Regions from separate parts of the Caballeronia sp. RCC_10 genome, predicted to be linked through region 1. Evidence: riboswitches for the same ligand, from Rfam matches in the RefSeq annotation. Region 1 holds a riboswitch; the other holds the start of a gene.
What was found. A riboswitch is a leader RNA that binds a small molecule or an ion and turns the genes downstream of it on or off. The one in region 1 is predicted to bind cobalamin.
Positions count from the first base shown of each region.

Region 2: it holds a riboswitch for cobalamin, as region 1 does, so the genes downstream of both, AB6804_RS03710 (TonB-dependent receptor plug domain-containing protein) here and cobW (cobalamin biosynthesis protein CobW) in region 1, are expected to answer to the same signal.

Region 1 covers NZ_JBFUPT010000004.1:258,114-271,237, reverse strand. Annotated here, with positions in the region: gene cobG (precorrin-3B synthase) at 1-526, shown strand, start outside; gene AB6804_RS10990 (precorrin-8X methylmutase) at 519-1,145, shown strand; gene AB6804_RS10985 (precorrin-2 C(20)-methyltransferase) at 1,142-1,870, shown strand; gene cobJ (precorrin-3B C(17)-methyltransferase) at 1,858-3,486, shown strand; gene AB6804_RS10975 (VWA domain-containing protein) at 3,483-4,037, opposite strand; gene AB6804_RS10970 (ATP-binding protein) at 4,151-5,140, opposite strand; gene cobN (cobaltochelatase subunit CobN) at 5,161-8,934, opposite strand; gene cobW (cobalamin biosynthesis protein CobW) at 8,939-10,018, opposite strand; cobalamin riboswitch at 10,132-10,375, opposite strand; cobalamin riboswitch at 10,431-10,672, shown strand; gene AB6804_RS10955 (cobalamin biosynthesis protein) at 10,730-11,176, shown strand; gene cobO (cob(I)yrinic acid a,c-diamide adenosyltransferase) at 11,173-11,775, shown strand; gene AB6804_RS10945 (cobyrinate a,c-diamide synthase) at 11,775-13,073, shown strand; gene AB6804_RS10940 (DUF1289 domain-containing protein) at 13,070-13,124, shown strand, end outside.
Region 2 covers NZ_JBFUPT010000001.1:765,876-784,878, forward strand. Annotated here, with positions in the region: gene AB6804_RS03625 (autotransporter assembly complex family protein) at 1-572, opposite strand, end outside; gene AB6804_RS03630 (DUF3460 family protein) at 971-1,159, shown strand; gene AB6804_RS03635 (ScpA family protein) at 1,243-2,070, shown strand; gene panC (pantoate--beta-alanine ligase) at 2,140-2,973, shown strand; gene panD (aspartate 1-decarboxylase) at 2,988-3,374, shown strand; gene AB6804_RS03650 (ParA family protein) at 3,480-4,106, opposite strand; gene AB6804_RS03655 (PaaI family thioesterase) at 4,291-4,707, shown strand; gene AB6804_RS03660 (cobyric acid synthase) at 4,720-6,192, opposite strand; gene cobU (bifunctional adenosylcobinamide kinase/adenosylcobinamide-phosphate guanylyltransferase) at 6,249-6,821, shown strand; gene cbiB (adenosylcobinamide-phosphate synthase CbiB) at 6,826-7,767, shown strand; gene cobD (threonine-phosphate decarboxylase CobD) at 7,760-8,755, shown strand; gene AB6804_RS03680 (cobalamin-binding protein) at 8,752-9,633, shown strand; gene cobC (alpha-ribazole phosphatase family protein) at 9,641-10,210, opposite strand; gene AB6804_RS03690 (adenosylcobinamide-GDP ribazoletransferase) at 10,195-10,956, opposite strand; gene cobT (nicotinate-nucleotide--dimethylbenzimidazole phosphoribosyltransferase) at 10,953-12,002, opposite strand; gene AB6804_RS03700 (ABC transporter ATP-binding protein) at 12,017-12,793, opposite strand; gene AB6804_RS03705 (FecCD family ABC transporter permease) at 12,790-13,788, opposite strand; gene AB6804_RS03710 (TonB-dependent receptor plug domain-containing protein) at 13,813-15,678, opposite strand; cobalamin riboswitch at 15,763-16,064, opposite strand; gene AB6804_RS03715 (hypothetical protein) at 16,259-16,648, shown strand; gene AB6804_RS03720 (cell division protein ZapA) at 16,645-16,959, shown strand; RNA gene ssrS (6S RNA) at 17,077-17,258, shown strand; gene AB6804_RS03730 (EVE domain-containing protein) at 17,325-17,795, shown strand; gene AB6804_RS03735 (SIMPL domain-containing protein) at 17,863-18,588, shown strand; gene lgt (prolipoprotein diacylglyceryl transferase) at 18,600-19,003, opposite strand, start outside.

The sequences.
Region 1 (13,124 bases):
GCGTCTGGGCGCACACGCAATGCCCGAACACGATGCATGGTACGTCGGCGCGCAACCGCCGCTTGGCCGTCTGGACGCGGCGACGCTCGACGCGCTTGCTGATCTTGCGTCATCGCATGCGCAGGGGCGGCTCACTTTCACGCCGTGGCAAAGTGTAGTGCTTCCCGGCGTCGCAATGCAGGACACGCAATACGTGATCAATCGCGTCGATGCGCTCGGCCTCGTCACCGACCCGCGCCATCCGCTTGCGCGACTCATCGCATGTACAGGATCGGCCGGCTGCGGGAAAAGCCACGCCGACACCAAAGCCGATGCGCACCGCCTCGCGCCGCTGTTGCCGCCGGATACACACGTGCACTTGAGCGGTTGCGATCGTTCGTGCGCGGCGGCGCATCCGGTTGAAGTAACGCTGTTCGCGGTCGGAACCGGCCGCTATGACGTGCATCAGCAGGCGCAGTGCGTCGCGCACGATCTTTCCATCGAAGAGGCGGCCGCATGGCTTGCCCGGAGCCATGCCGATGCTTGACTACATTCGCGACGGCGCCGAAATCTATCGTCAGTCGTTTGCGACGATTCGCGCCGAAGCCAACCTGAGCGCCATTCCTTCCGATATCGAGAAGCTCGCCGTGCGTTTGATCCATGCGTGCGGCATGACCGATATCGTCGATAACTTGCGTTTTTCCCCCGGCGCAGGCGATGCGGGCCGCGCGGCGCTTGCTGCGGGCGCACCCATTCTCTGCGATGCACGCATGGTCGCGGAAGGCATCACGCGCGCACGCCTTCCCGCCGACAACCGCGTGATCTGCACGCTTGGCGATCCATCCGTGCCCGAACGCGCCCGTGCGATGAACAACACGCGATCCGCCGCCGCGCTCGAGCTATGGCGGTCGCATCTGGAAGGCGCGATCGTCGCGATCGGCAATGCGCCGACCGCCCTCTTTCATTTGCTCGACATGATCGATGACGGCGCACCGAAACCCGCGCTCATTCTGGGCTTTCCGGTTGGTTTCATCGGCGCGGCGGAATCCAAGGCGCTGCTTGCGTCCGACAGCCGCGGCGTGCCTTACGTCGCCTTGCTCGGACGGCGCGGCGGAAGCGCAATGGCCGCCGCCGCAGTGAACGCACTTGCTTCGGAGACCGAATGATGAGCGGACGGCTATATGGCCTAGGCGTCGGTCCGGGCGATCCCGAACTCATCACGGTCAAGGCGCTGCGGCTGCTGAAGTCCGCGCCGGTCGTTGCCTATTTCGTCGCGAAGGGAAAGAAAGGCAATGCGTTCGGCATCATTGAGTCGCATCTCGACGATACACAAACGCGCCTGCCGCTCGTCTATCCGGTCACGACGGAAGCGCTCGAACCGCCGCTTTGCTACGAAACCATCATCAGCGCGTTCTACGATGAATCCGCGCTCGCCATCGCCGATCATCTCGAAGCGGGGCGCGATGTCGCGGTAATCTGCGAAGGCGATCCCTTTTTCTACGGCTCGTACATGTATCTGCACGACCGCCTGGCCGGACGCTTCGACGCGCATGTGGTCCCCGGCGTGTGCTCGATGCTCGGCGGCGTATCGGTGCTGGGCGCGCCGCTCGTGTATCGCAATCAAAGTCTCAGCGTCCTTTCGGGCGTGCTGCCTGAAGAGGAACTTCGGCGCAAGCTCGAATCGTCGGATGCGGCCGTCGTCATGAAACTCGGACGCAACTTCGAGAAAGTGCGCCGCGTCCTGATCGAACTCGGGCTCGACAAGCGCGCGCTTTATGTCGAACGCGCGACGATGGCGAATCAACGCATCGTCCCGCTCGATGAAGTCGATCCGATGGCGTCGCCTTATTTCTCGCTGCTCGTCGTGCCGGGGAAAAAATGGCAGGCGTGAAGACGCATTCGACGCTTGCCATCGTCGTGCTCGGTGAGAGCGCGATGCACACTGCCCGGCGCATTCAGGCGCAATATGCCGGATCGCTCGTGCATGGTCTTGCGGGCCGCGTGGACGCTGATCTCGCTTACGAGAATTTCGGCGCGCACCTGCGTTCGCTCTATGCAGCCGACACGCCGATTGTCGCGCTATGTGCCGCGGGGATCGTGATTCGTGCACTTGCGCCCTGCCTGAGCGACAAGCAAGCCGAACCGCCCGTGCTGGCCATCGCGCAGGACGGTAGCGCGGTAGTGCCGCTCCTCGGCGGCATGAGCGGCGTCAACGTGCTTGCCAAAGAAATCGCTGCTGCGCTCGACGTAAAACCTGCGATCACGACAAGCGGCGAATTGCGCTTCGGCACATGCCTGCTTGCGCCGCCGGAAGGATATGCGCTGGCCGATATCGAGCGCGGCAAGCGCTTCGTATCAGACTTGCTCGCGGGCGAAACGACGCGCATAGAAGGTCATGCACCCTGGCTCGATCACGCCGATCTTCCGCGCAATGCGGATGCGCGCCTGGCGGTGCGCGTCACGCCACATATCGATGAACACAACGACGCGCTCGTGATTCACCCGCGCTGCGTGGTGGCGTGGGTGCATGACGTAAGCGGTCCAGTCGCAGAACGCGTGCGTGATGCGTTGCAAGCACACCGCTTGTCGCCGCTTGCGCTCGCAGCACTCGTCGCGCCGACGCACGCGATGACTTGCGATGCCCTCGCCGATGCCGCCAGCGCACTCAACGTGCCGCTGCGTTTCAGCGACGCGATGCCTTCGCGAGACATCGGCATTACCGTGGCGGACGGCCCTGTCGATGTGCAAACCATTGGCCGCGCCCGCGGCACGCTGACCGTAATCGGTCTGGGCCCCGGCAAAGCGGATCTGATGACGCCCGCATCGAAGGCCGCGCTCATCGCCGCGCAGGACGTGCTCGGCTATGAAACGTATCTGCGCATGGCGAGACCGTATCGCGCCGATCAGTGCGTGCATATGAGCGACAACCGCGAAGAGTTGCAACGCGCGCGCCATGCTTTCGAACTCGCGAGCGCCGGACGCAACGTGGTTGTCGTTTCATCGGGCGATCCGGGCGTATTCGCGATGGCCGCCGCCGTGCTCGAAGCATTGGACGAAGGCCGCGCGGCGCATCCTGAATGGAACGCGGTCAAGCTGATCATTTTACCGGGCGTATCCGCGTCCCTAGCGACGGCCGCACGCGCGGGCGCACCGCTCGGCCACGACTTCTGCGTGCTGTCGCTATCGGACAACCTGAAGCCTTGGGACGTGATCGAGAAACGCATCACACATGCGTGCGAAGCCGATCTCGTGATGGCGTTCTACAACCCGCTATCGAAGGCGCGGCCCTCGCAGTTCGATCGCGCGATGAGCATCGTGCGGCAGTATCGCGACGCAGCGACGCCCGTCGTGCTCGGCCGCGACGTGGGGCGTCCCGCCGAAACGATTCGCACGGTTACGCTGGGCGAGCTGCACGGCGGCCTCGTCGATATGCGCACGATGGTGATCGTCGGTTCATCGCGAACACGCACGTTCGGCAACTGGGTCTATACGCCGCGCTGGTATTAAAGCAGCGCATCCGCCGATACGCATTGCGCTCGCCACGACACCGCCAACGCCTCCGCCCCGCCGACACGCACGAGTCCATCCTCGAAATTCACGACGATGATGCGATCTGCAAAGGAAGGCGCGGCGGGCCGCTCGTTCACGCGGCCATCGGTCAGCAGCCATAGCCAGCGGCGCTGATTGGGCCTGCGCCGTGCGGCGCGCGCAAGCACCGTTGCCGCGCTCGCCATGCCGAGCGTGAGCGGCGTACCGCCTCCGCCGCCGATCGGCGCAATCCATCGCTCGTTGAACCAATGCGCCGCGCCCGGCTGACGGCGCACTTCGGCGCGTCCACCGCCGAAGCACACCAGCGCGACTTCAGCGCGCTCGCGATAAGCGCGGTCGAACAGCGCGATCAACATGCCTTTGGCGCGTGCGAGACGCTCGCCGCCTAGCATCGAGCCGGAACAATCGAGCACGAAGCAATGCAGCGCGCTCGCGTCGCCATCGGTGCGGCGAAAGCGCATATGTGCCGCATGAAAAGGCGCGGCGCGCTTCGCCCGCAGCGTCGCCATCCAGTCGATGCGTGCGCTGTCCGCGCCATCGTGCGCAGCGTAGCGGCCCCGCGAACGCGCATCCTGCCATCGAAGACGATGCGCTTGCGCATCGGCGTCGAGCCTTCGATGGCTCAGGCTTTTTTTTCGGCGAGCGGCCTGACTTGCTTGATCTTCGCGGCGCCAACCGGTTCGGGCGGCACATAGCCCCATTCGCCATCCTGTGCGCTCGCGCCGTTTGCCTGACGAGGCGGCATTTCATGCGGCGATCTCTGCGACGGCGCGTCCTGCTCACGGCGCCGATGACGCAACACGGCTTCGGCCACGCACTCGACATGCTTCGTCTCGACGCGATGCGCGCCTTCGAGCGCCGCGAGCGCACGCGCCGCGCGTAGCATCACGAGGTCCGCGCGAAGGCCATCCACTTGCGCGGCGATACAAAGCTCGCTGACGCGCGCATGAACGGCATCGTCGAAATCGTAGTCGTTCAGCGCGGCGCGGGCAGCATCGATACGTTCGCCGAGCGCAGCCTGATTGTCCGCATGGATCACACGAAATGCTTCGGGGTCCGTATCGAATGCAAGACGCGACTTGACGATTCTCTGCCGCACGTTCGCATCGAAACAATTGTCCAGTTCCACCGCGAGCCCGAAGCGGTCCAGCAATTGCGGACGCAGTTCGCCTTCTTCCGGGTTCATCGTCCCGATAAGAACGAAGCGTGCATCATGCCGGTGCGAAATGCCGTCGCGTTCGATGATGTTCACGCCGCTCGCCGCCACATCGAGCAACTGATCGACGAGCGGATTCGGCAACAGGTTCACTTCGTCGACATACAGCACGCCGCGATGCGCCTTCGCCAGAAGGCCCGGCGAGAACTTCACGCCGCCGTCGCGCAACGCAGTCTGGATATCGAGCGTGCCGATCAACTGTTCCTCGCTTGCGCCGAGCGGCAAGGTCACGAGCCGCCCTTCGGGCAGAAGCTCCGCGAGCGCGCGCGCCGCCGTTGATTTCGCGGTGCCGCGCGGCCCGCTGACGAGCACGCCGCCAAGCGACGGATCGACGGCCGCGAGCAGCAAAGCCTGCTGCAACGGCGCCTGTCCGACGAGCGCGGTGAAAGGAAACACTGGAAATGAAGAGGTTTCGTTCAAATCTGTCGGCTCTCGAGTTGCTGCTCGACATCGAGCAGATGCTGCGTCACCGCCTCGCGATAGTCGCCCGGCGCTTGCCACAAGCCGCGCTCCATCGCTTCGAGCAAACGCTCGCAGATCGACTGCAACGCGTGCGGGTTGTGACGGGCGATGAAGTCGCGCGTGCCGGCATCGTTCACATAGGCATCGGTGACGAGCGCATATTGATGATCGGACACGACGCGCGCCGTGGCGTCGTAGCCGAATAGATAATCGACCGTTGCGGCCAGTTCCGATGCGCCCTTGTAGCCGTGTCGCTTGACGCCATCGATCCATTTCGGATTGACAACGCGCGCACGCACCACGCGCGCAATTTCTTCGTTCAGCGTACGAACGCGCGGCGCCGCCGGGTTGCTGTGATCGGCGTTGTACGCCTGCGGCTGCAGGCCGGACAGATAACGCACTGCCGCCACCATGCCGCCCTGAAACTGGTGATAGTCGTTCGAATCGAGAATGTCGTGTTCGCGATTGTCCTGGTTTTGCAGCACCACATCGAGCGATGAGAGACGCGTGCCGAAGCTCGCGCGCGCTTCGACGCCGTCGCCGCCTTGCGAATACGCATAACCGCCCGTGCTTTGATAAGCCTCCGAGAGATCGGCGTCGGTGTGCCATTGACGCGCATCGATCAGTTCCTGCAAGCCCGCTCCATATGCACCGGGCTTCGTGCTGAAGACACGCCACCCCGCACGGCGACGCGCTTCCGTTGCATCGACACCACGGCCGATCAGTTCATCGCGTTCACGCAGAATCCGTGCGCGAATCGGGTTCACGTCGTCCGGCTCGTCTTCGAGTGCGGCAACGGCCTGCACCGCCGCGTCGAAGAGATGCATGAGATTGGCGAACGCATCGCGAAAGAAGCCCGATACCCGCAAGGTCACGTCGATGCGCGGACGATTGAAGATGGAGATGGGCAGGATCTCGAAGTCCGTCACGCGATGACTGCCCGCCGCCCACTTCGGCCGCACGCCGATGAGCGCGAATGCCTGAGCGATGTCGTCACCTCCTGTGCGCATCGTCGCCGTGCCCCATACTGACAAGCCGATCGCACGCGGATAGTCGCCGTGGTCCTGCACGTGCCGCTCGACGAGCATGTTCGCGGACTTGAGCCCGAGCGACCAGGCGGCTTGCGTCGGCAAGGCGCGCGTATCGACCGAATAGAAATTGCGACCGGTAGGCAGGACGTCGGGCCTGCCGCGTGATGGCGAACCGCTCGGTCCCGGCGGCACGAAGCGTCCTTCGAGACCGCGCCTGAGTTGCATCAGCTCTTGCGGTCCGCAGGCATCGAGACGCGAGAGGACATCGCTTTTCAGGCGTTCAAGCACGAGTTTCGTACGTGGTCCGGGCGCGTGAGCATCGTCTTGCAGCAGTTGCATCGCAAGACATTCGAGGCGCTCGCGCGTGTCGCCATGATGACGCCACGGCGCACTGCTCACCGCTTGCAATGCTTCAGGGCGCGGGCCCGTCCATGATGCGGACCAGTCGGAATCGAGCGGATCGAAGGCATCGCCCAGTTGCAGATCGCGTGCGAGCGCGGTGATGAGGCTCGCGTTCGCACCTTGACCATCGCCAACTGGAAAGCGCCCTAATGCAAGCAAGGTATCGCGGCGCTGCACGCCTTCCGGCGATACGCCGAACACATGCAGGCCGTCGCGTATCTGCGCTTCCTTCAGTTCGCATAGGTAGGCATCGGCGCGCGTGAGCAATGCGTCTTCGCCCGCGATGTCGCGCGGCGCATCCAGCCCCAGCTCTTCATGCAATCTGTGTTCGACGATGTTCTGCAGTATCGACTTGCGCAAGAGTTTTGCACGGCGCACATCGACCATCAACGCTTCGTAGTATTCGTCGACTTGCCGTTCGAGGTCCTGCAAAGGCCCGTAGTTCTCAGCGCGCGTGAGCGGCGGCATCAGATGATCGATGATGACCGCCTGCGCGCGCCGCTTCGCCTGACTGCCCTCGCCCGGATCATTGACGATGAACGGATAGAGATGCGGCATCGGGCCGAGAATCAGATCGGGCCAGCACGACGCCGACAACGCCACGCTCTTGCCCGGCAGCCATTCGAGATTGCCGTGCTTTCCCACGTGCACGATGGCGTCGATATTGAAGCGCGAACGCAGCCAGAAATAGAACGCCAGATAAGCATGCGGCGGGACGAGTTCGGCATCGTGATAGCTCGCGTAGTCGTTACGTTCACGCGAACGCGAAGGCTGAATGCCGACGAAGATTTCCCCGCAACGAAAGCCCGCGATCATGAAGCGGCCGCGTCTTATCGTCGGGTCTTGCTCGGGTGCGCCCCATGTCGCTTCCAGTGCCGCGCGCGCATCGGCGGGGACCGCGTCATACGCAGCACGATATTCCTCGAGCGAAAGGCTTTGCAGCGCGGGACGCAGATCGCGCACGACCGGATCGTTCGTCACGCCTTGCGTCAACGCCGCGATGAGCGCATCGCCATTCTCGGGAATAGTGCCGACGCGATAGCCTTCGCGCGCAAGCATCGACAGAATGCCGACCGCGGACGCCGGCGTATCGAGACCCACGCCGTTGCCAATGCGCCCTTCGCTTGCCGGATAGTTCGCGAGCACCAGCGCGATGCGTTTGGCCGCGTTCGGTTTATGCCGAAGCGCGCACCAACGCCGGCTCAGTTCCGCGACGAAGCGCACGCGCTCGGCATCGGGCTGATAGCGTACGACGTCGACTTGCGTATGCGGACAGTGATACGCAAGCCCCTTGAAACTCACTGCACGCGTGATGATGCGGCCATCGACTTCGGGCAACGCGATATGCATCGCGACATCGCGCGAATTGAGGCCGTGATTGTCCTTCTGCCAGTCTTCGCGATTGCCGCCGCTCAAAACCACTTGCAGCACGGGCGCATCGCCGGCCACTTCGAATGCTTCGCTCTTGCCGATCACGCCCGCTGCGAATGCCGTCGTATTCAACACGAGCGACGCATGATGCTCCGCACACAAGCGCGCCACCACTTCGCGGCTGACGCATTCTTTTAGCGATGAAATCGCGATCGGCAGCGGATTGAGGCCTTCCCTCTCGAGCGATTCGATGAGCGCATCGAATACCGCTGTATTGCCAGCTTGCAAATGCGCGCGATAAAACAGCACCGCGACGACGGGCGCGCCCTCGGTCCATCGCGCGCGCCAGTCGTCGATCACGGCGATATCGTGCTCGGGATGATAGATGGCGACAGCAGGCAACGGACTCGGCGGCTGCGGCTCGCGCCCGAAGCCAAGCGCATGATGAGCGATCGCGCGCAGGAACGCTTCCGCATTGCGCGCGCCGCCTTCGCGCAGATAACGCGACAAGACGCGGCAGAATGCGGCGTCGGCCGTGCTCTTGGCGATCAGATTGGGGTCTTCGGTGAGATCGCCGGAGAACATCGCGAGCACTTGCTTCTCGCTCTTCGCAAGCGATACGAGCCGCTCGATCCCATACGGCCAATACGATTCGCCGCCGAGATGGTCGACGATGACGACCTTCGCGTGACGCACGACATCGTCGATATAAAAGTCCACCGATGCGGGCTGACGCAGGAACGACTGATTCGCGAGCCGCACTTCGGGAAAGCCCGCTTCGAGGCGCGGAAACACGCTCGCCAGCAGTGCGAGCGTCGTGTCCGCCGAACTGAGCACGACGATCGGCGCACGCGTCTGCTCGATGCGTATGACGCCAGCGGCATCGTCGACGAAACCGCCAGGTGTCGTGCGTAGTAAGTGCATCGTGTCAGGCCTGGACGGGCGCGCCGGCGAGCGCGGCATCGAATGCGGCTTGAAGCGCCGGCCGATCGAGGTCTTCTCCGATCAGCACGAAACGGCTTGCCGCTTCGCCTTCGGACCAGCGCCGGTCGAAGTAACTATCGAAACGACGGCCCACGCCTTGCACGACCAGACGCATCGCAGCGCCGGGAAGAGCGGCAAAGCCCTTCACACGATAGATCGTGTGATGCTCGACGAGACTCTGCAACGCGGCGATGGCCTGCTCGCGCGACTCGATGCTCGCCTGAACGACGACCGAATCGAACGCGTCGTGATGATGATCGGCGTGGCCTTCATCATCCACGGAACCGTGATGATCGTGCCGCAAATGAATTGTCTCTTCCGATGCCGCTTGCAAGCCGAGCAACGCATGCAGATCGAGCCGTCCCATCTGCGCAGGCACGATCTTCACTTGCGGCGGAATCTCGGGGCGTATGAGTGCTTCCACTTGGCCGAATGCATTGCCGTCCATCAGGTCCGTCTTGTTGACGATAACCAGATCGGCCGATGAAAGCTGATCCTCGAACAGTTCATGCAGCGGCGATTCATGGTCGAGGTTCGGATCGGCCTTGCGCTGTGCATCGACTGCGGCGGGATTGGACGCGAACTGGCCGCTCGCAGCAGCGGGGCCATCGACGACCGTGATCACGGCATCCACGGTAAAAGCATTCTTGATGGACGGCCAGTTGAACGCCTGCACGAGCGGCTTCGGCAATGCGAGACCGGAGGTTTCGATCAGCACGTGGTCGATGCGGTCGCGCCGTTCGAGCAATTGCTCCATCACGGGATAGAACTCTTCCTGCACCGTGCAACACAAACAACCGTTCGCAAGCTCATAGAGATTGCGGTCCCCAGAGGCCGCTTCGTCATCGCAGCCGATACCGCAGCCCTTCAGAATCTCGCCGTCGATGCCGAGTTCGCCGAACTCGTTGACGATGACCGCCAGGCGCAAGCCCTGCGCATTCGACATGATGTGGCGCATCAAAGTGGTCTTGCCGCTGCCGAGAAAGCCGGTCACGACGGTGACGGGAATCTTGCGGGTTTGCATCGTTGCTCCGTGGCGTGTGTGCGTGCGCCGTGCCGCTCAAGGCATGGAATGCGATGTCGAACGGGAATGCGCACGGCTCTGTGATCATGGACCGGGCCGCATCCCCGCGGCATGGGTCCTTGCGAAAGTCTGGCCGGTATCCGGGCTTGCGGCTTCATTGCACCGCCTTCCTGCCGATGGCAGTGGCGTGTGGCGCAATGCGCGGCATCGTCAATCGATACCGCCAGTCGCTTACCGTTGCGGGGGCAGCGCAGGTTGACGCAAGCCATGATCATGCATGGCCAGGCGCTCCCTGCTTCCCGTTTAACTGTGCGCGAAAGAAGCTCGCGCACGAGCACCAAAACTGCGTGAAAGTCTAGGCGTAGCGGGCACGAGCGTCAAGGAAACACGCGCTTCGAAGAAGCGCCTATGGTATCTTTGGCCCGCGACTGGTGCTCGCGCGTTCCAACGCAACGCGCAGTTAAACGGGAAACAGGAAGCCGTGCTCGTCAGACGAACCACGCGCCAGCCTGTGCTGTCCCCGCAACGGTATGCGACCGGCGGCATCGTCATCGTGCAATGCCGCGCATCGTGCTCGAATGCCACTGCCGAAAGCGGGAAGGCCGCACGATGAGGTCGCAAGCCCGGATACCGGCCAGCGCAGGGAACGAAGCGCATTGCGTGATTGCATGTGACGCGCTTCGCCGAACGCCGCGCATCCGCGAGGGACGCATGCACGGCGCAAGCTGCCTTTCCATTTCGATGATGACCATTAGCGCGAATCGGCGCCATCTTGCCGTCGGCATCGGTTGCAGGCGAGGCGCAAGCGCGGACGCCATAGAGCACGCCGTGCGCGCGGCGCTTGGCGCAACCGCCTTTCTGTTCGAGGATATTGCGCTGGTCGCCAGCATTGCCGCTAAAGAGAATGAAGCAGGCTTGCTTGCGTTTTGTGAGCAACACGATCTGGCTTTGCAATTCTTCCGAACGGAAGAGATTGCCGAAGCGCCAGCAAGCTATTCGCCTTATGCCGGCAAGCACATGAACGTCGATGGCGTGTGCGAGCCTTGCGCGATACTGGCAAGCCACGGCGGACGCCTCGTGCTTGGGAAGACCATCGTCGGCGATGTGACTGTCGCCATTGCAATGAAGAACGCGCCATCAGATACGAAAGTCCCATGAAAACCGATACCGAATCGCATCTGCGCATGACGCAGCGTCGCAAGGAAGGCCACGAAAAGAAGCAGGCCGCCGCCGATCACGAGAAGGGTTTGTTGATCGTGAATACCGGCAATGGGAAGGGCAAGACCACAGCCGCATTCGGCATGGCGGTGCGCGTGCTCGGCCACGGCATGAAGCTCGGCGTCGTGCAATTCATCAAGGGCGCGTTGCATACGTCCGAGCGCGATTTCCTCGCCGCAATGGCGAATTGCGATTTCGTCACGATGGGCGATGGCTATACGTGGAACACGCAGAACCGCGAAGCCGATATGGCGACCGCGCGCAAAGGCTGGGATGAAGCGCGCCGCATGATCGAGAGCGGCGAGTATCAGATGGTCGTGCTCGATGAACTCAATACCGTGCTCAAATACGAGTATCTGCCACTCGATGAAGTGCTCGATGTCCTGAAGGCGCGGCCCGCGATGCTGCATGTCGTCGTGACGGGCCGTCACGCGCCCGATGCGCTCGTCGACATCGCCGATCTCGTCACCGAGATGCGGCTCGTGAAGCATCCTTATCGCGAGCAAGGCGTCAAGGCGCAACGCGGCGTCGAATTCTGATGCCGCGCTGCCCTGCACTCTTCATCGGTGCGAGCGCCTCGCATCAAGGCAAGACCACGGTGACGGCCGCGCTTGCGCGCCATCATGCGCGGCAAGGCCGGCGCGTGCGCGTCTTCAAGACCGGCCCGGATTTTCTCGATCCGATGATTCTCGAACGGGCATGCGGCTGGCCCGTCTATTCGCTGCACCTGTCGATGGTCGGCCTCGATGCCTGCCGCGCGATGCTTGCGGAAGCAGCGCGTGAAGCCGATCTCATTCTGATTGAAGGCGTGATGGGTTTGTTCGATGGCACGCCCAGCAGCGCCGATCTGGCCGCCGCGTTCAACGTGCCCGTACTCGCCGTGATCGGCGCGCATGGCATGGCACAAACGTTCGGCGCGGTGGCGTTCGGGCTGGCGCGTTATCGCACGGACGTGCCGTTCTATGGCGTGCTCGCCAATCGCGTGGCATCGGCGCGTCATGCACAGATGCTTGCCGAAGCCATTCCCGATGGATTGCACTACTGCGGGCATCTGTCCAACGCGGACGATATCGCGTTGCCCGAGCGTCATCTCGGCCTGACGCAAGCGCAGGAAATCGCGAGCCTCGATGCACGCCTCGATCGCGCCGCCGATGCCATCGCAACAACCTCGCTTGGCGACCTGCCGCCGCACGTCGAGTTCGAAGATGCGACGCTCGATGCACCGCCCCGCCTGCTCGATGGCATGCGGATCGCCATCGCACGCGATACCGCGTTTTCTTTCATCTACCCGGCGAACATCGACTTGTTGATCGCGATGGGCGCGAGCGTCACGACGTTCTCTCCGCTCGCCGACGAACCGCTGCCCGCCGATACCGATGCGCTCTATCTTCCCGGCGGCTACCCCGAACTGCATGCGGCCACGCTCGCAGCGAATGCATGCACGCGAGCGTCGATCAAGGAGCACGTTGCGCGCGATCGCATCGTCGTCGCGGAATGCGGCGGCATGCTCTATCTGCTCGACACGCTGACGGATATCGAAGGCAACCGGCACGCGATGCTTGGCGTGCTGCCCGGCAATGCAACCATGCAGCGGCGTCTCGCACGCCTCGCGATGCAGCGTCTCGACACTGCACATGGCATGCTCACCGGCCACACGTTTCACTACTCGACACTCGATACGCCGATGCAGTCGCAACTCACCGCGACGCATGCAACGACGGGCGCGGCAGGCGAAGCGCTTTATCGGCAGAGCCGCATCACGGCAACGTATATGCACGCTTATTGGCCGTCGAACCCGGCGGCAGCCGCCGCGCTGTTTCGCGGCGAATCACTATGACGATGACACTGGACCTCGCCTTCACGATCGAACGCGCGAAAGCGCAAGAAC
Region 2 (19,003 bases), on a different contig from region 1:
TTCTTCGCGTCGTCCCAGGCGCCCTGCGTGAAAGGATCGCCCTCTTTCATCGCGAACGCGAAACGCGCGGCGTTTTCCTGCTTGCGGTCTTCAGTCGTCACGGCGCCGGTGAACTTGAGGTCGACGGAGGCGACATTCGTCTGCGGACCCGGATCGACGCTGACCTTGACCGAGCGCTTGTCGTCGGCGGTCGTGACGTCGGTGCGGACGACCGGCGTGAAGTAGCCTTCGGTCGCGACGAGATCGCGCACGTCTTTCGGCGTGGCCGTGACGAGGAACTGGAACTGGTCGTCGCTGACATCGTCGCGTTTGGCGAAACGCGCGAGATCGAGATGATCTTTCAGCAGCTTCTTGACGTTGCGTGGCGCGTCGATGTCCACGTCGTACTTGGCGAAAGCGGGCGCGGCAACCGTCAGCAAGGCAAGCGCCGTCAGCACCGTCAGCGCCGCAGACGGGCGATCGCCGGCAGCCGGCGCGAGCGGCTTCATCGCGTGCACGAGCGGCTTCATTGAGTGCAGTTTCGCGGCCGCGCCGCGCACCGCACACACCAGATCAAACGAACGCCCCGCCAAACGCGACCTCCGGCATCGGAAAAACAAAATAGAAAGGCGAAAGCGGGTCCGCCATGCGGTTCTCGTGCGCAAATCGGCGCAGCACGGCGCGCGAGCGCTATTTCACCACACCGCCACGCCCCGCCGACGTAAAAATGCGGCAACGGCGCGCGAACCGTGCGCCGTTGGACGGCCCGGACCGCGCCCGGTTCCCGCCGATTAGCACGCGCATGCGCGAAATGCGCGGCCGCGAGCCGTCCGATATGCGCGACCCCGCCGATGCTTGCGGTAAAATCGCGGCGAACCTGCGGCCCGCCCTGCCCGCTCTGGCTCGCCGAATGCACGGCGACAAGGCACGGCGACATGGCACGGCGAATGCGCCACCATCCAACGAACCGCATCGAACCAACGGAAGCCGGATCATGTATCAGTCGGACATCACCCAATTCATCAATCAGTTGAAAACGCAGAAGCCGTCGCTCGAAGAAGAGCAGCGCCGCGGGCGCGCGCTCCTGTGGGACAAGCAGCCGATCGACCTCGACGAGCGCGACCGCCAGCAGACTTCGCGCGTGAAACAGACGCCTTACGTCTACTACCAGAACTTCTGAACGTGAGCGCCGGCCACGAGCCGCAACCGCCGCAGGCCGATTCGCGCGGCGACCCGCGCGACGACGCCCGGAAGTCCCGCGACGTGGCGCTCGCCGCCCCCGCGACCGATTCGACGCCCGACACGATCGACGGCGTCGCGTTCGCGCATCTCTACGGCGAGCCGCTCTGGAAGCTGCCGACCGATCTGTACATTCCGCCCGATGCGCTCGAAGTCTTTCTCGAAGCGTTCGAAGGCCCGCTCGACCTCTTGCTGTACCTGATCCGCAAGCAGAACTTCAACGTGCTCGACATTCCGATGGCGGATGTCACCGCGCAATATCTCGGCTATGTCGACCAGATTCGCGAGTCGAATCTCGAACTCGCGTCGGAATATCTGCTGATGGCGGCGATGCTGATCGAGATCAAGTCGCGCATGCTGCTGCCGGTCAAGAAAGCGGATACCGGCGAGGACGCCGAAGACCCGCGCGCCGAACTCGTGCGGCGTCTGCTCGAATACGAGCAGATGAAACTCGCGGCGCAGCGCATCGATCAGTTGCCGCAACTGGGCCGCGACTTCCTGCGGGCGGACGTGTATATCGAACAGTCGACGGAACAGCGCTTCCCCGACGTCGACATGAACGATCTGCGCGCCGCCTGGGCCGACGTCATCAAGCGCGCGAAGCTCGTGCAGCATCACAAGATTTCGCGCGAGGAACTGTCGGTGCGCGAGCACATGAGCGTGATCCTGCGCCGCCTGCAGAACGCGCGCTTCATGGAGTTCAGCGAACTGTTCGATACGGCTCGCGGCGTGCCGGTCGTCGTGGTGAACTTCATCGCCATGCTGGAGCTGTCGCGCGAATCGCTGATCGAAATCACGCAGGCCGAGCCTTATGCGCCGATCTACGTGAGACTGGCGTACTCTCCCGCCTAGAAGCCGCCCTTTCCTTACCTTCCCTTGGAGCGGCCGGTACGCCGCCGCCCGCCAGGAGACACCCGCTCGATGAAAGTCATCAGCTCCATTCACGAACTGCGCGACCAGTTGCGCGGTCAGAACCGCACCGCCTTCGTTCCGACGATGGGCAATCTCCACGAAGGCCATCTCTCGCTGATGCGTCTCGCGCGCCAGCACGGCGATCCGGTCGTCGCGAGCATCTTCGTCAACCGGCTGCAATTCGGTCCGAACGAAGACTTCGACAAGTACCCGCGCACGCTTCTCGACGACATCGAGAAGCTGCAAAGCGAGAACGTGTACGTACTCTTCGCGCCGACCGAAACCGACATGTACCCGGAGCCGCAGCAGTACCGCGTGCATCCGCCGCATAACCTCGGCGACATTCTCGAAGGCGAGTTCCGCCCCGGTTTCTTTCAGGGCGTGTGCACCGTCGTGATGAAGCTGATGTCGTGCGTGCAGCCGCGTGTCGCGGTGTTCGGCAAGAAGGACTATCAGCAGTTGATGATCGTGCGGCAGATGTGCCACCAGTTCGCGCTGCCGACGGAAATCATCGCTGCCGAGACCGTGCGCGACGAGGACGGCCTCGCGCTGTCGTCGCGCAATCGCTTCTTGTCGGCGGATGAGCGGGCGGAAGCGCCGCAACTCGCGCTGCAACTCAATCGCGTGCGTGAAGGCGTGCTGTCGGGTAATCGCGATATCGCCGCACTCGAGCGCGACGCGATGAACGCGCTCGCCGAACGAGGCTGGAAGCCCGATTACATCAGCGTGCGCAAACGCGTCGACCTGCTTGCGCCGGGCGAAGCGGATGCCAACGCGCCGCTCGTCGTGCTCGCTGCGGCGAAGCTCGGCGCCACGCGCCTCATCGACAATCTGGAAATCTGAAGGAAGTCTGCAACATGCAATGCACCATGCTCAAATCGAAGATTCATCGCGCGACGGTCACGCACTGCGAGCTGCATTACGAAGGCTCATGCGCCATCGACGAGGATCTGCTCGAAGCGGCGAATCTTCTGGAGAACGAGCAAATCGACATCTGGAACGTGAACAACGGCGAGCGCCTGACGACGTACGCAATCAAGGGCGAGCGCGGCAGCGGCATGATCTCGCTGAACGGATCGGCGGCGCGGCGCGCGCAACTGGGCGATCTGGTGATCATCGCGGCGTTCGCTTCGGTCGATGAGGAAGAGATCAAGGCGGGCTGGAAGCCGAACCTCGTGTTCGTGGATGGCGAGAACCGGATCAAGGGCAGCCGGGATCATGTCCCGACGCAGAACTGGACCTGATTCTCTCGATTGACGTGTAATGAAAGCCGGCGCTTCTCTTCGGGGAGCGCCGGTTTTTTATGGCGCGGCGTCCTTTGCTGCCGTAAAGGCGCAAAACGCTTGCCGCTATTTCTTCCCCGCCCAGTCGATGATCGGCTGCCACTGCTCCAGATCCTTCTCGACACGGCTTTTCGCCACGTCCCATAGCGTCAGGCCGTGCGCCGCGAGCTGCACATAATTCTGCGTGTCCCGCAGATATCCCAGCACCGGCAGATCGAGCCCTTCGACGAAACGATGCAGTTGATCCGCAGACCGCGTGCGCGCGTCCACGCGCATGCCGACCACCCCGATCTGAATCGCGCCCTTGCGCACCGCCTTTTCCTTCGCCAGCTTCGTCAGGAAGTCCTGCGTGGCGAGAATGTCGAACATCGACGGCTGTAGCGGCACGATCACCTTGTCGGCCAGTTGCAGCGCGAGCGCGAGCCGGTTGCCATGCACGCCGGCAGGTGTATCGACGACGGCTTTTTCCAGACCTTTCGGCGGCTTCGCGGGCGCGTCGACATCGACGCCCCACTCTTCGATCTTCGGTAGCGTATCGACCCGCAGCGACAGCCACGCATGGGCGGAGCGCTGCTTGTCGAGATCGGCGAGCGCGACCCATTCGCCGTTCGCCGCGAAGTGCCCTGCGAGATTGGTTGCGAGCGTGCTCTTGCCGACCCCGCCCTTTGGATTTGCCACCACGATCACGGTCATGAAATGTCCCGGAGTTTGTGCGGCGCGCGTCATTCCAGGAGAGCGCGCGCCGTTTCGTCGTTATAGAACGGATGCATGATTCGAGCCGTTGATATTATCGGCAAAAAGCGGTGCGCGCGGCACGCTGGCCGAACGGCCAATTGGGTCGCACGCGCTTTTCATCACACCTCGACGGATTACGCCCATGCCGCTTCGCCCCGATGTCACGCTCGATTTCCTGCGCAACCGCCAGAAAGGCCGCCTGCCCGATCTGCTCGGCGTGCAGCTTCTGTCCCTCGACGAAGGCGCGCTCGCCGGCGAACTCGTGATCCGGCCGGAACTGCTCGCGCCGAACGGCTTTCTGCACGCGGCGACGGTCGTCGGACTCGCGGATACGTGCTGCGGGTATGCGTGCATCGCGCATCTTCCCGAGAAGGCGCAGAACTTCACGACGCTCGAACTCAAGAGCAATCATGTGTCGACGGCGCGCGAAGGGAAGATCGTCGCAAAGGCGAGCGCCGTGCATCTCGGGCGCAGCACGCACGTCTGGGATGCGACGGTGACGAACGGCGACGGGAAGCTGATCGCGATGTTTCGGTGCACGCAGATGATTCTGTATTGACGCTCGCGCGTCTCAGCCAAACGCGCCCATCACCGCATCGAGATCGAGCGCCTGCGCGAACGCATCCGCCAGACGCTCGAGCGATGCCTCGCGCAGCGCCGGGTAATCGAGCGGCGCGGCATCTTCGACGCCCGCCCACGCGAGCAGCGCGGCGCACGCTTCGGGCGTGTCGAAAAGGCCGTGCAGATACGTCGCGGCAATTTGTCCATCGGATGAAATAGCGCCGTCGCCGCGCCCGTCATCGAGCATCACGGCGGGATTCGCCAGCGCCGCGCCGCTCGTGCGCCCCATGTGAATCTCGTAGCCGCGCACCGGCGCATCCGCCGCGCCGATCGCGAGCCGCCCCGTCACGTTCTCCAGTTGCTTGTGCGGCGTCAGCACCGTGTGCAGGTCTAGCAAACCCAGCGCGTCGACACACCCCGCCGCGCCTTCGACGCCATCCGGATCGTCGATCTCGCGCCCCAGCATCTGCATGCCGCCGCATATGCCGAGCACCTTACCGCCGTATCGCAGATGCCGCGCGATCGCACGATCCCAGCCGTGCTCGCGAAGCCACGCAAGATCGCGCTGCACGTTCTTCGATCCCGGCAGCACGATCAGGTCCGCCGGCGGCGGCGCGACGCCCCCGCGCACGTATTCGAAATCAACCTGAGGATGCGCCCGCAGCGCATCGAAGTCCGTGTGATTGCTGATGCGCGGCAAGGCCGGCACGATCACCTTCAGCGCCGGCCGCTCGCCGCGTGCGTGAACATCGCGCGGCAGCATGTCCTCGGCATCGAGTGTCAGGCCGTGCAGATATGGCAGCACGCCGAGCACCGGCTTGCCGGTCTGCGCTTCGAGCCAGTCGAGCCCCGGCTTCAGCAACGAGATATCGCCGCGAAACCGGTTGATCACGAAGCCCTTCACGCGCGCCCGCTCGCTCTCCGACAAACACGCCAGCGTGCCTACGAGATGCGCGAACACGCCGCCGCGATCGATATCGGCGACGAGCACGACCGGGCAATCGACGTGTTCCGCGAAACCCATGTTGGCAATATCGCGATCGCGCAGATTGATTTCGGCGGGACTGCCCGCGCCTTCGACGATGACCGCCTCGAACTCCGAGCGCAGCCGCGCATAGGACGCGAGCACGGCATCGAACGCGGTGAGCTTGTACGCGTGATACGCGCGGGCATCGAGATTGGCGTGCGCGTGGCCGTGGATGATGACCTGCGCGCCGCGATCGCTCGTCGGCTTGAGCAGCACCGGATTGAAGTCGATGCGCGCCGGCACGCCCGCCGCGATCGCCTGCAAGGCTTGCGCGCGGCCGATCTCGCCGCCATCGACCGTCACCGCGCTGTTGAGCGCCATGTTTTGCGGCTTGAACGGCGCGACCCTGACGCCGCCTCGCCGCGCCAGCCGGCACAGGCCCGCGACGAGCGTGCTCTTGCCGGCATCGGAGGTGGCGCCCTGAATCATCAGCGTGCCGCGTGGCGTGAATGGCATCGGGAAGTTCCTCGGAAGCGCAGCCCGCTATCTTATCCCGCCGCTACAATATTGCGATGACCTCCAACGTCCCTGTCGCCACGCCGCGCGATCTGACCTTCATCCTCGGCGGCGCCCGCTCGGGCAAGAGCGCCCATGCCGAACGCCTTGCCGCCGAAAGCGGCCTGCCCGTCGCCTATCTCGCGACCGCGTGCATCGGCGACGACGAGTTCGCCGAACGCGTGCGGCATCATCGCGAGCGGCGTCCCGCGCACTGGACGCTCGTGGAAGCGCCGCTCGATCTCGCGGGCGCGCTGCGTGAAGCGGATCGCGCGGGACAGTGCGTGCTGATCGATTGCCTCACGCTCTGGCTCGCCAATCTGCTGTGCCCGCCCGAATCCATGCACGATGAGCCCGCCACGCTTTCCCATCAAGCCACGCAAGCCTTCGATGCCTTCGACCGCGCATTGGCCGATGTGCGCGGCAAGGTCATCGTCGTCAGCAACGAAATCGGCCTCGGCGTCGTGCCGCTCGGCTCGGTGACGCGCCTCTATGTCGACGAACTCGGCCGCCTGAATCAGCGCGTCGCCGCCGCGAGCACGCGCGCGACCTTGATGGTTGCGGGCCTGCCGCTCGCGCTCAAGGGCTGACGCGATGCTGCTGCTCTCCGTCTATGCGATGGCGCTGCTCGCGGTGCTCGGCGTGATCGTCGATCGCGTGTTCGGCGAACCGCGCAGGCGTCATCCGCTCGTCGGCTTCGGCACGCTCGCGGCGAAGCTCGAAGCGCGCATGAACACCGGGCATCGCGCGCGGCCGGCGGGAATCGCCGCGTGGATCGCTGCGGTCGCGCCGCCGGTCGTCATCGCGTGGATGCTGGTGAGCGTGCTGCCGTTCTCGTACGCCTGCCTCGTCCACGTGCTGCTGCTGTGGTTCGCGCTCGGCGCGAAGAGCTTGCGCGAGCACATTGCGCCGATTGCCCGCGCGCTGAGTTTCGGCGATATCGACGGCGCGCGTGCGCTGACATCGCGCATCGTCTCGCGCGATACCTCGCACGCCGATGAAAACGCGCTGTCGCGTGCGGCTGTCGAATCGGCGTTGGAGAACGGCAACGATGCGATCTTCGGCGCGCTCTTCTGGTTCGCGGTGGCGGGCGGTCCCGGCGCGCTCGCGTTCCGTCTCGCCAACACGCTCGATGCAATGTGGGGCTATCGCACGCCGCGTTACCTGCGCTTCGGCTGGGCGGCCGCGCGCTTCGACGACGTGCTCAATTTCATTCCCGCGCGGCTCACGGCGGCGACCTACGCGCTCACCGGCGACACGCGCATGGCGTGGCATTGCTGGCGCACGCAGGCGCCCTCGTGGGACAGCCCGAACGCGGGCCCGGTGATGGCCGCGGGCGCGGGCAGTCTGAACGTGCTGATCGGCGGCGCGGCGGTGTATCACGGCGTGCTGGAAGCGCGGCCGACGCTCGGCGCGGGCCACGATGCCACGCCGCGCGATGTGGTGGCCGCGCTGCGGCTCGTCGATCGCTCGATGATGCTGTGGCTCGCGGTGCTGCTCATTCTTGCGGTTTTCAGTGTGACGACGAATGGCTGATCCGATTCTCCACGGCGGCAATCTGCGCGAAGCCGCGCACCGCTACGCAATTCCACTCGACGACTGGCTCGACCTGTCGACGGGCATCAATCCGCGCGGATATCCCGTGCCGCCCGTGCCGCCCGACGCCTGGCGGCGCCTGCCCGAAGACGACGACGGCCTCGCCGACTCAGCCGCCCGCTACTACGGCGCACCGCTCGCACTGCCGGTGGCCGGATCGCAGGCGGCGATTCGCGCGTTGCCGCTCCTGCTGAAGCGCGGCGTCGCGGGCGTCGCGCCGCTGGCTTACGGCGAATACGCGCCGGCGTTCGCGCGCGCGGGCCATTCGATCGAAACGCTCGACACTGCAAGCGGCGAATTGCCGGCCACGCTCGATCACGTCATCATCGGGAATCCGAACAATCCGACTGCCGAGCGCCTTTCGCGCGAGACGCTGATGCGCTGGCACGCGCAACTCGCCTCGCGTGGCGGCACGCTGATCGTCGATGAAGCGTTCGCCGACGCGGACCCGGATGCATCGCTTGCCGCCGAGACGGCGCGCGGCGGGCTCGTCGTGCTGCGCTCGGTCGGCAAGTTCTTCGGGCTGGCGGGCATACGCGCGGGCTTCGTGCTCGCCGCGCCCGCCGTCACCGATGCATTGCGCGATGCGCTCGGCGCGTGGACGGTCGGCGGCCCCGCGCGGCACGCGACGATGGCCGCGTTTGCCGATCAAGCGTGGCAGCAGGATACGCGCGAGCGGCTGCGGCGCGATGGCGCGCGCCTTGCCGCACTCATCGCACGTCATGGCTTCGACGTGCGGGCCACGCCGCTCTTCACGTGGACGCCGACGCCGCGTGCGCCTTCGCTGCAACATGAGCTGGCGATGCGCGGTATGTGGACGCGCCTTTTTGATCGGCCGGGCATGACGACGAGCCTGCGCATCGGCTTGCCGGGAAGCGAAGGCGACTGGGCGCGGCTCGAACGCGCACTCGCGGAGATCGGCGCATGAGGTTGGTCGCGCTCTTCGCCCTGTTCATCGCGATGCACGCCCGCGCCGCGATCACCGTCACCGACGACACCGGCGCGCCCGTCACGCTGCCCGCCCCGGCGACGCGGGTCGTAAGCCTCGCGCCGCACCTCACCGAGTTGCTGTTCGCGGCGGGCGGCGGCGGGCGCATCGTCGGTACGGTGAGTTACAGCGATTACCCGAACGAAGCGCAAGCGATACCGCGTGTCGGCGACAACAAGGCGCTCGATCTCGAACGCATCGTCGCGCTGCATCCGGACCTGATCGTCGTATGGCGGCACGGCAACGCCGCGCGTCAGATGGATCGCCTGAAGGCGCTCGGCATTCCGCTCTATTACAGCGAGCCGAAGCGTCTCGAGGATATCGCCGCGAGCATCGACAAATTCGGCGGGTTGCTCGGCACGCAGGAGCGTGCGCGCGCGGCATCGACGGCATTCACGCGCGATATCGCGCAACTGCGCGGCAAGTACGCCGCGTTGCCGCCGGTGCGCGTGTTCTATCAGGTCTGGGACGATCCGCTGATGACGCTCAATCGCGACAACGTGTTCAGCGAAGTCATCGGCGTGTGCGGCGGCGTGAACGTGTTCGCAGCCGAAGCGCCGCGCGTGCCGACGATATCGACGGAAGCCGTGCTCGCGGCCAATCCCGAAGCGATCGTGACCGCGACGCCCGGCGCAACGAAGCCGGATCGCGCGCTGCCGGCGCTCGACCGGTGGAAGCGATGGACATCGATGACCGCGGTCGCGCGCGGCAATCTGTTCGGCATCGATGGCGATGTCATCAACCGGCCGACGCCGCGCATCGCGATCGGAGCGGCCGAGTTATGTCGCGATCTGGATGTGGCGCGGGCGAAGCGATAAGCGCGACTTACGCGTTCCACCGCACGACGACCCATCGCTCACCCGCCCGACGAAGCCAGACGATCCCTTCGAAATCGATTGCCCACTGCAACACGCTCGCATAGTCGAGCCGAAGCAGACGCGCCGCCAGCACCCGCATCACGCCGGCGTGCGCGACGACATGCATCGCGGACGAAGCATCGGCGGATGCCTCGTCGAACCAGGCGAACACGCGGGCGCTGAACTGAGCGAGACTCTCGCCGCCATGCGGACGCGCGTGCTCGATGTCAACGGCCCACGCATCGATCAGCGCGCGATCGATGTCATCCCACGCGCAGCCTTCCCACGCGCCGAAGTGCATCTCGGAAAGCCGCGCATCGATGCGAGCAGTCCCGAGCGCATCCGCGAGCGATGCACAGCGGCGCAAAGGACTCGAATGCCATCCGTCGACGCAATCGGGCACGTGCAGCGCACGCATCCTCGCGAGCACGTCACGCGCCGATTCGCGCGCATCGCGAACAAGCGGCGCATCGGTCTGGCCGTAGCACACGCCCGCATCAATTGCGACAGCGGGATGACGTATCAGTACGAGATCCATGCCAGTCCGGTGAGATAGATCGCAAGCTCGAACACCTGCTGCGCGCAGCCGAGGCAATCGCCCGTATAACCGCCGATGCGCCGCACGAAGTAGCGCCCCGCGATGAAACGCAGCGACGCAAGCACGACAAGCGTCACGCAGGCGAAGCGCCAGCCCATCCATAGAAGCCACGGCAAGCCGAACGCCAGTGCAAGCGCGAGCGACATGACGCTCATGCGCTGCGCGACCGGCTTCGCCTTGCCTTCGGCGCGCACGTAATCGAGCGTGACGAGATAGCTGATCGCGAACGCGCGGCTCGCGGCGTGCGCGGCGATCATCAGCATTGCGGCGCGCATCGGCGGCAACGCGGCCAGCGTCTGCCACTTGAGCGCCAGCGCGATCACGAGCGCAATCGCCCCGAATGCGCCGATGCGCGAATCGTGCATGATGCGCAGCACGTCGTCGCGCGTATAGCCGCCGCCGAAGGCATCGGCGCAATCGGCGAGGCCGTCTTCGTGGAACGCGCCGGTCAGCACGAGCGTCGCGGTCATCGACAGCAAGACGGCCACGCCCGCCGGAAACACGCATAGCGCCGCGAGGTAGACGAGCGCCGCGACCCCGCCGACCATCGCGCCGACGAGCGGAAAGTAGCGCGCCGCCGCGTTCAGATACTCGCGCTCGAAGCCGACCCAGCGCGGCACCGGCACGCGCGTGAAGTAGCCGAGCGCGGTGAAGAAGTAACGCAGCTCGTCGAGCGGACGGCTCATGGCTGCGCGTCTTGCTTGTTCGATACGCCCGCCGAATCGAAGCTCGCCATCTCGTCGACGAACGCGACGGCCGCGCGCAAAAGCGGCAACGCGAGCGCCGCGCCCGTGCCTTCGCCAAGACGCAAGTCGAGTTGCAGCAGCGGCGCGGCGTCGAAGTGCGCCAGCATGCGCCGATGCCCCGCTTCGTTCGACGCATGCGCGAACACGCAGTAATCGAGCACGTCCGGCGCGATCTTCGATGCGACCAGCAACGCCGAACTCGCGATGAAGCCATCGACGAGCACCGTCATGCGCGCCTCGGCTGCGGCGAGGTACGCGCCCGTCATCATCGCGATCTCGAAGCCGCCGAACGTGGCGAGCGTATCGATCGCATCGCCGCCCGACGCATGCGTCGCGAGCGCGCGGGCCAGCACGTCGCGCTTGTGCGCGAGCCCGCGATCGTCGAGGCCGGTGCCGCGTCCGACACATTCGTCGATCGGCAATGCGCACAGGCGGCTCATCAGGCACGCCGCCGCCGATGTATTCGCGATCCCCATCTCGCCGAAGCCGATCACGTTCGTGCCGAGCGACGCGTGATGCCGCACGCGCGCCGCGCCCCGCGCGATGGCTTCGAGCGCCGTGTCGCGCGACATCGCCGCTTCATGCGCGAAGTTGCGCGTGCCGAGGCCGAGCGACAAACGCTCGTAACCGTGATCGATGGGTATCGGCGTCGCGACGCCCGCATCGACGATTTCGAGCGCCATGCCGACGGAACGCGACAACGCGTTGATCGCCGCGCCTCCGCTCAGAAAATTCGCGACCATCTGCGCCGTCACTTCCTGCGGATACGGACTCACGCCTTCAGCGGCGATGCCGTGATCGCCCGCGAACACGATCATCGCGGGACGGTCGATGCGCGGCTTCGTCGTGCGCTGTATCAGGCCCATTTGCAGCGCGAGCGGTTCAAGCCGCCCGAGGCTGCCCGGCGGCTTCGTCTTCATGTCGATGATGCGGCGCAGTTCGGGTTCGATGGCGCGATCGAGCGCGCGAGGCATCGGAATGGACATGGGCGATTCCTTGGTCATGAGGGGAAGCGAGGCACGAGCGCTTCATGCTCGCCATCGCGGATGAGCGCGAGCGGATAACCGAACGCGGCGCTCGCACGCTCGGCCGTGAGCACATCGGCGACGAGGCCGCCCTGCGCGCCGCCTTGGCCGTCGAGCAATAACGCATGCGTGGCAAAGCGGCGAGCGAGGTTCAGGTCGTGACACGAGAGCACGACCGCGCGGCGTTCATCGCGTGCCGCTTTCACGAGCGCATTCAGGCAGTCGATCTGATGATGCAGGTCGAGATGCGCGAGCGGTTCGTCGAGCAAGAGCAGCGGCGCGTTCTGGCACAGCACGGCGGCAAGCGCCACGCGTTGCCGTTCGCCGCCCGAGAGCGTCAGCACGTCGCGGGTTGCGAACGCGGCAAGGCCCAGCGCATCGAGCGCGGCGTGCGCGGCGGCGCGGTCGTCGTCGCTTTCCCAGCCCCAGCCGGTGAGATAAGGGAAGCGGTTGAGCAGCACGGTGTCGAGCACGGTCGCGCTGAAGGCGTCGTGCGTGCTCTGCGGCATCAGCGCGCGCCGGCGGGCAAGGTCCGCCGCGCGCCATTGCGCGAGCGCGCGGCCATCGAGCGATACGACGCCCGCCGCCGGTTTCGCGAGGCCCGCGAGGACGCCGATGAGCGTCGTCTTGCCCGCGCCGTTCGGCCCGGCGATGCACCACACTTCGCCCGCCGCGATGGTCGCGCTCAGGCCATCGACCAAGGTGCGGTCGCCGGCGCGCAGCGTGAGCGTGTCGATATGAAGTGTGTTCATCGCGGGCGGCGCAACAGCATCCACAGGAACATCGGCACGCCGACGAGCGCCGTCACGACGCCGACCGGCAACTGCCCCGGCGCGATGATCGTGCGCGCGGCGAGATCGGCGCTCATCACGGCGAGCCCGCCCGCGAGCGGCGCGGCCGGCACGAGCATGCGCTGATCGTTGCCGAAGGCGAGCCGCAGCAGATGCGGCACGACCAGCCCGACGAAGCCGATGGTCCCCGCCGTCGTCACCGCAGCCGCCGCCGCCAGCGACGCGACGAGATAGACGCGCAGGCGCAACCGTTCGACCGGCACGCCGAGCGCCCGCGCGGCGGCATCGCCGCGCAAGAGCACGTTCAGCTGCGGCGCGACGGGCGCGATCACGGCAAGCGCCACGCCCAGCGCAATCATCGCGGGCCAGGGAGTCGCTGCGCCGTTGAGGTCGCCGGTGAGCCAGAAGAGCATGCCGCGCAGCCGGTTCTCCGGCGCGATGCTGAGTATCAGCGTGATAAGCGCGCCCCATCCCGCCGCGATCACGACGCCCGTCAGCAAAAGCCTCGGCGATGCCTCCTGCTCCCCATGCCACACGTGCCTGCGAGCAAGGCCGAGCACCAGCACGATCGACACGAACGCGCCGATGCACGCGGCGAGATCGACGCCCCACCACGGCATCGACGCTAGCATCGCGGCCAGCGCGAACGCCGCCGCGCCGCCGGATACGCCGAGCACGTACGGCTCCGCGAGCGGATTGCGCAGCAGCACTTGCAGCAGCGCGCCGGCGAGCGCGAGCAGCGCACCCGACGCAAACCCCGCCAAGGCGCGCGGCAAACGCAAGGTGAGCACGATGTCATCGGCGATATCGGGCGTGGCCGAACGGGCATGCAGCAGCGCGGCGATCGCACGCGACATCGGCAGATTGACGCTGCCGAGCGCAAGCGATGCCGCGAGCGCGGCGAGCGCCATCGCGCCGAGCGCGAGCCAGATCAAGACGGCGCGGCTAGCGTTCATCGTTCACCAGCGACGACGCCACGCTCACGACGGATTCCATCCGAGCGTGATGTACGCACCGCGCCGCGGCGTGTTGTACGAATAAGCGAGTTCATAGTCCCGGTCGAACAGATTGTCGATGCGCGCGCTCACGTACCACGACTTCGTGATGTCATAGCGCGCGGACAGGTTCACGACGCCATAGCCCGCGAGCGTTGAATCGTAATCGCTGCGCGCGCCGCTCACGATCCACTCGCCGCCCACGCGCCAGCGTCCGATCGAACGATGCGCCGACAGCGATGCAAAGCGCCGCGCACGCCTCGTCAGTTCTTCGTGATTCGTCTCGTCGACGGGATTCTGGAACGTGACGCCCGCGCGGATATCGGTAGCGCCCACGTGCCCCGCCCACGATCCCTCGACGCCCTGCACCTTCGCGCGTCCCACGTTCTGCGCGATATAGAAGCCGCTGCCGTCCGATACGTAGTCGATTAGATTCGAATAGCGCGTCTGAAACGCCGTCACCCGCAGCACGCCCACTGCGTCCGATGCATATTGCAACGCGGCCTCGACCGAATGGCTGCGCTCCGGCTGAATCGACGCATTGCCGCTGAACGGATAGTAGAGGTCGTCGAAGCTCGGTGCGCGGAACGACGCCGCATAGCTCGCGCTCGCCCGCCAGTGAGCGTCGAACTTGTACGCGTAGCCGAGATAGTAGCTGTTCGCGCCGCCGAAGTCGGAGTACTGGTCGTGCCGCACGTTCGCCTGCACTTCGCTCCGACCGAAGCGCCCCACGTAGCCCGCGAACACCGAATTGACGTGACGGTCGGGCGCGCTCAGTTGATCCGAATCGAGCGACTGATCGAGATGCTCATAGCCGAACAGCAGCTTGTGGGCATCGGTGAGCCTGAAGTCGTTTTGCCAGAGGTACTGATGATTCTCCGAGTTGAATCGGCTCGTGTACACGCCGTTCTGCTCGATGTTCGCGCGGTCCTGCCCCTGCGCGATGGTGAAGTGCGTGGTCCAGCGATCGGTGAGCCTGCCGTTCGCGAACACCGAAGCCGAACGCACGCGGTCGTGCGTCTTGTTGATGTCGGCAGGGGTGCCGTATGCATCGTCGAAGCTGTCGACGCCGTTCGATTGCAGGAAGCGCACGCCCGCATCCCACTTGTCGGTGAACTTGTGGCGCAGCGTCGCGGCGACGCTTTCGTTCAAATAACCGTTCGCGTTCGGATTCGCACCGGGCGCGAGCGCCGGATCGATCGACGAGAAGCCGTCGGTCTTTTCGCGGGACACGTTCAGGCTGAAGGTGGTGCGGCCCTCGGCATCCAGCGCGCCGTCGACGCCCGCCGATTGACGCTGCGTGTGATAGCTGCCGTACTCGGCTTCGAAGTGAAAGCGCGGCGGGTGGGCATCGCCCTCTTTCGTGAAAATTTGCACGACGCCGCCGATCGCATTCGATCCATACAACGCCGATACATTGCCGTTCACCACTTCCACGCGGCCGGTCTGATCGAGCATCATTTGCGACAGCTGCGCCGCGCCGAGCGATACCGATTCGACACGCACGCCATCGATCAGCACGAGCGATTGCGACGACGCCGCGCCGCGTATGTACACGCCCGAGTTCGCGCCCGGCCCGCCGTTTCGTGTGACCTGTACGCCGGGCGCGAGCGCGATCAGGCCGAGCACGTCGCGAGCGTTGGTGTCGGCGATGTCCTGCTCGTCGAAGAGCGACGTTTGCGGGAGCGAATCGGCGAGCGGTTGCGCGGTGCGCGTCGCCGTGACGACGACGGGCGCGAGCGTTTGCGCGGCGGTATCGGCATGAGCAGATTGCACGAGTAGCGCGCTGAACGCCGCGCACGATGCCACGCAAACGGCGCGACGCTTCATGCCGGACGGAGATGAAACCATGCTTGAGAATCCAGTTCGGGGCTGGCGCGTGCCCCGCTCCCCGCGAGGTCTGTGCGCGACGCGCGCGCCGCTATGCCGATGACATGGACGCGCTGGACGATTGGCCGGTATCCGGGCTGGCGACGCTTCGTCCCGCCTTCCCGCGCATGGCGCGCAGTGGCGTCGACATGTTTCTTGCAGGGCGTGCCGCATGGCGAGTGACCGTGCGATGCGATGCGAGAAACGCGCGAGGGACGACTTGCAACTTGCGTTGCGGTCGCTTACCGTTGCGGGGGCAGCACAGGTTGGCGCGTCCCGGTCATGTGCCGTGGACTTCGCTCCCTGTTTCCCGTTTGACTGCATCCGCGAGAGAAGCGGACGCGAGCACCAAAAGTGCGGCAAGTGTAGGAGCGGGCATCGGGGCCGTCAAGAACGCGCGCCGTGCCCGGCACCCTGCAATCAACACGCACGCTCGCTCTTTCCACACACAAATGCATCGCGATGCGCGCATGTTCCGGGGTTGTTACGTCTCGAAACGAGACAATTATCGGAAGCTGCTTTGAACCGCGCTAAAATGCCAGGTCTTTAGAGGACGCAGCACATGCTCAACGAACTCGAATCACTGTCAGGAAACATCGGCCGGCTGATCCAGATCAGCGAGCGCCACCATCAGGCGCGTCTCGCGCTCGAAGCGCAAATCGAACAATTGCGCGCCGATTACGCGGGCGTTCAGGCCGAGCTCGTGCAGGTGCGAAGCGAGCGCGACGCATTGCAAGCCGAGCGCGACTCGCTCTCCGCGAAGATCGACGACGCACAGGTGCGCCTCAACGCAATCCTCGAGAAGCTGCCGCGTGGCAAAACGCATCACGCCGAAAGCGACAATCAGCTCGACCTTCTCAACGCCGAATCGCAGGCATCGCGCGACGCGCAGCCCGAACATGCGCATGCTGAAGAGATGCACGGCGAACATCATCACGGAGAGAAGGCATGACGACCACGCAAATCGAAGTATCCATTCTCGGGCAGCCGTATCGCCTTGCGTGCTCGCCGCAAACGGAAGCCGCGTTGCGCGAAGCAGTCGCCCGCGTCGACGCCGAAATGAACAAGATCCGCAATGCAAGCAGCGTGCGCGGCACGGATCGCATCGCGGTGATGGCCGCGCTGTCGCTGGCGTCCGAATTGCTTCGGCTGCAGGAAAGCGTGCGTCACGGCGAAGCCTTCCCGGCCGAAGAAATCCGCCGCACGGTGCACTCGATGAACCAGCAGCTCGGCGCGGTCATCGCACAATATGAAGTGCAGTGAGTGCAAGCCGTTTGCATGATGCGCTGATCTAATCAGCCTCGCGGTGTCAATCAAAAAAAGATACTGCGCGATCACGGCGCAGGGGCTGCACAAGGCAAATGATTGGTGTAGAGTGAGGTTTCCCTGCCTGGTGCGCCAAGGTCATATATTCCTTGAACCAATGTCACATTGGCACGGTTGCGGAACCTTGTAACACGGGCGCGCGCGTCACTAGTCTGATGTACCCGAAGTGTTGCTTACCGCGACCAATCTTGAACCCAGGTTCAGGATGCCGGCCTAGCGGCTGAGGCGGGGACCTTATCCAAACGGCATCGGTTTATCCGATGCCGTTTTCATTTGCATCGCCGATTCTTCCCGCTCTCCTCATGCGCTACTGGCTGATGAAGTCCGAACCGGACGAAGCGAGCATCGATCATCTCGCGCACGCGCCGAAGAAAACCCTGCCGTGGACCGGCGTGCGCAACTATCAGGCGCGCAACTTCATGCGCGACCAGATGCAAATTGGCGACGGCGTGCTCTTCTATCATTCGAGCTGTCCGGAGCCGGGTATCGCGGGCATCGCGAAGGTTGCTTCGACGGCCTATCCCGATCCCACGCAGTTCGATTCCAAGAGCCCCTACTTCGATCCCAAGTCCACGCAGGAAACGCCGCGCTGGCTGCTCGTCGACGTGAGCTTCGTCAGGAAAACGCCGCTCATTGCGCTTGCCGAATTGCGCGCGCACGATGCGCTTTCGGACATGCAAGTGCTGGCGCGCGGCAACCGGTTGTCCATCACGCCCGTCACCGAAGCGCAGTGGCGCTTTATTACCGAACGGCTCGCCGGAGACCGGAACTAAGGGCGCGAATGGACCGCCTAAGAGCCGTCGCGAAACGCGCGACGTTACAGGCCGGAGTCCTTCGATGATGAACAAGAAAATCGCCGCCGCACTCGCTCTCGCGATGTCGAGCGCCGCGCTCACCTTCTCGGCCACTGCCGCTGCGCAGACGGTCATCGCCAATCCGCAGCCTTCGGGCGTGCTCTCGCTGTCGGCTCAGGCCAGCACGCAAGTGCCGCAGGATGTCGTCACCATTATGCTCTTCTACGAGCAGGAAGCCGCCGATCCTTCATCGCTGACGACCACGCTGAATCAGCGTGCCGAGGCCGCCTTGCGCGAAGCGAAGGGCGTCGAAGGCGTCACCGCGAAGAGCGGCGCGTTCAGCGTGTATCCGTCGACGGATCGCGACGGCAAGATATCCGCGTGGCGCGGACGCACGGAAGTCGTGCTCGAATCGCATGACTTCGCGGCGGCCTCGAAGCTCGCGGGCAAGATGAGTTCGTCGATGCAGGTCGGCAACGTCACGTTCTCGCTGTCGCCGGAAGCCCAGCGCGCCGCTGCGCAGAAGCTCTCGACGCAGGCCATCGATTCGTTCCGCAAGCAGGCACAGGCCGCAGCGCAGGCGTTCGGCTATAGCAGCTTCACGATCCGGGAAGTGAACGTCGGCCAGAGCGGCGTGGCGCCGCGTCCGGTGATGATGATGCAGGCGCGCGGCATGAACGCCGATGCAAAGATGGCCGCGCCGATGGCGCTCGAAGCCGGCACGACGATGGTCACCGTCGACGTATCCGGCTCCGTGCAGATGGGGCGTTAAACGCCGTTGGTTCAGGCGGCGTTGGCCGGCACGCGCCGATGCCGCTTGTACGCCCACACCATCAGGACGATGCCCGCGATGACCATCGGCAGCGAAAGCCATTGGCCCATCGAAAGATTGAGCGCGAGCAGGCCGAGGTAATCGTCGGGTTCGCGTGCGAATTCCACCGTGAAGCGCGCGAGCCCGTAGCCGATCAGGAACAGCGCCGAGACTGCACCCATCGGACGCGGCTTGCGCGAGAACGTCCAGATCAGGATGAACAGCACGATGCCTTCGAGCGCGATCTCGTACAACTGCGACGGATGGCGCGGCAGCATCTGATACCGCTGGAAGACTTCGCTCAGATGCCATGGCGCATCCAGTTGCGGATTCTTGGCGAGCCAGACGGCGTCATCGTTCGACGAATGCTGGAAGA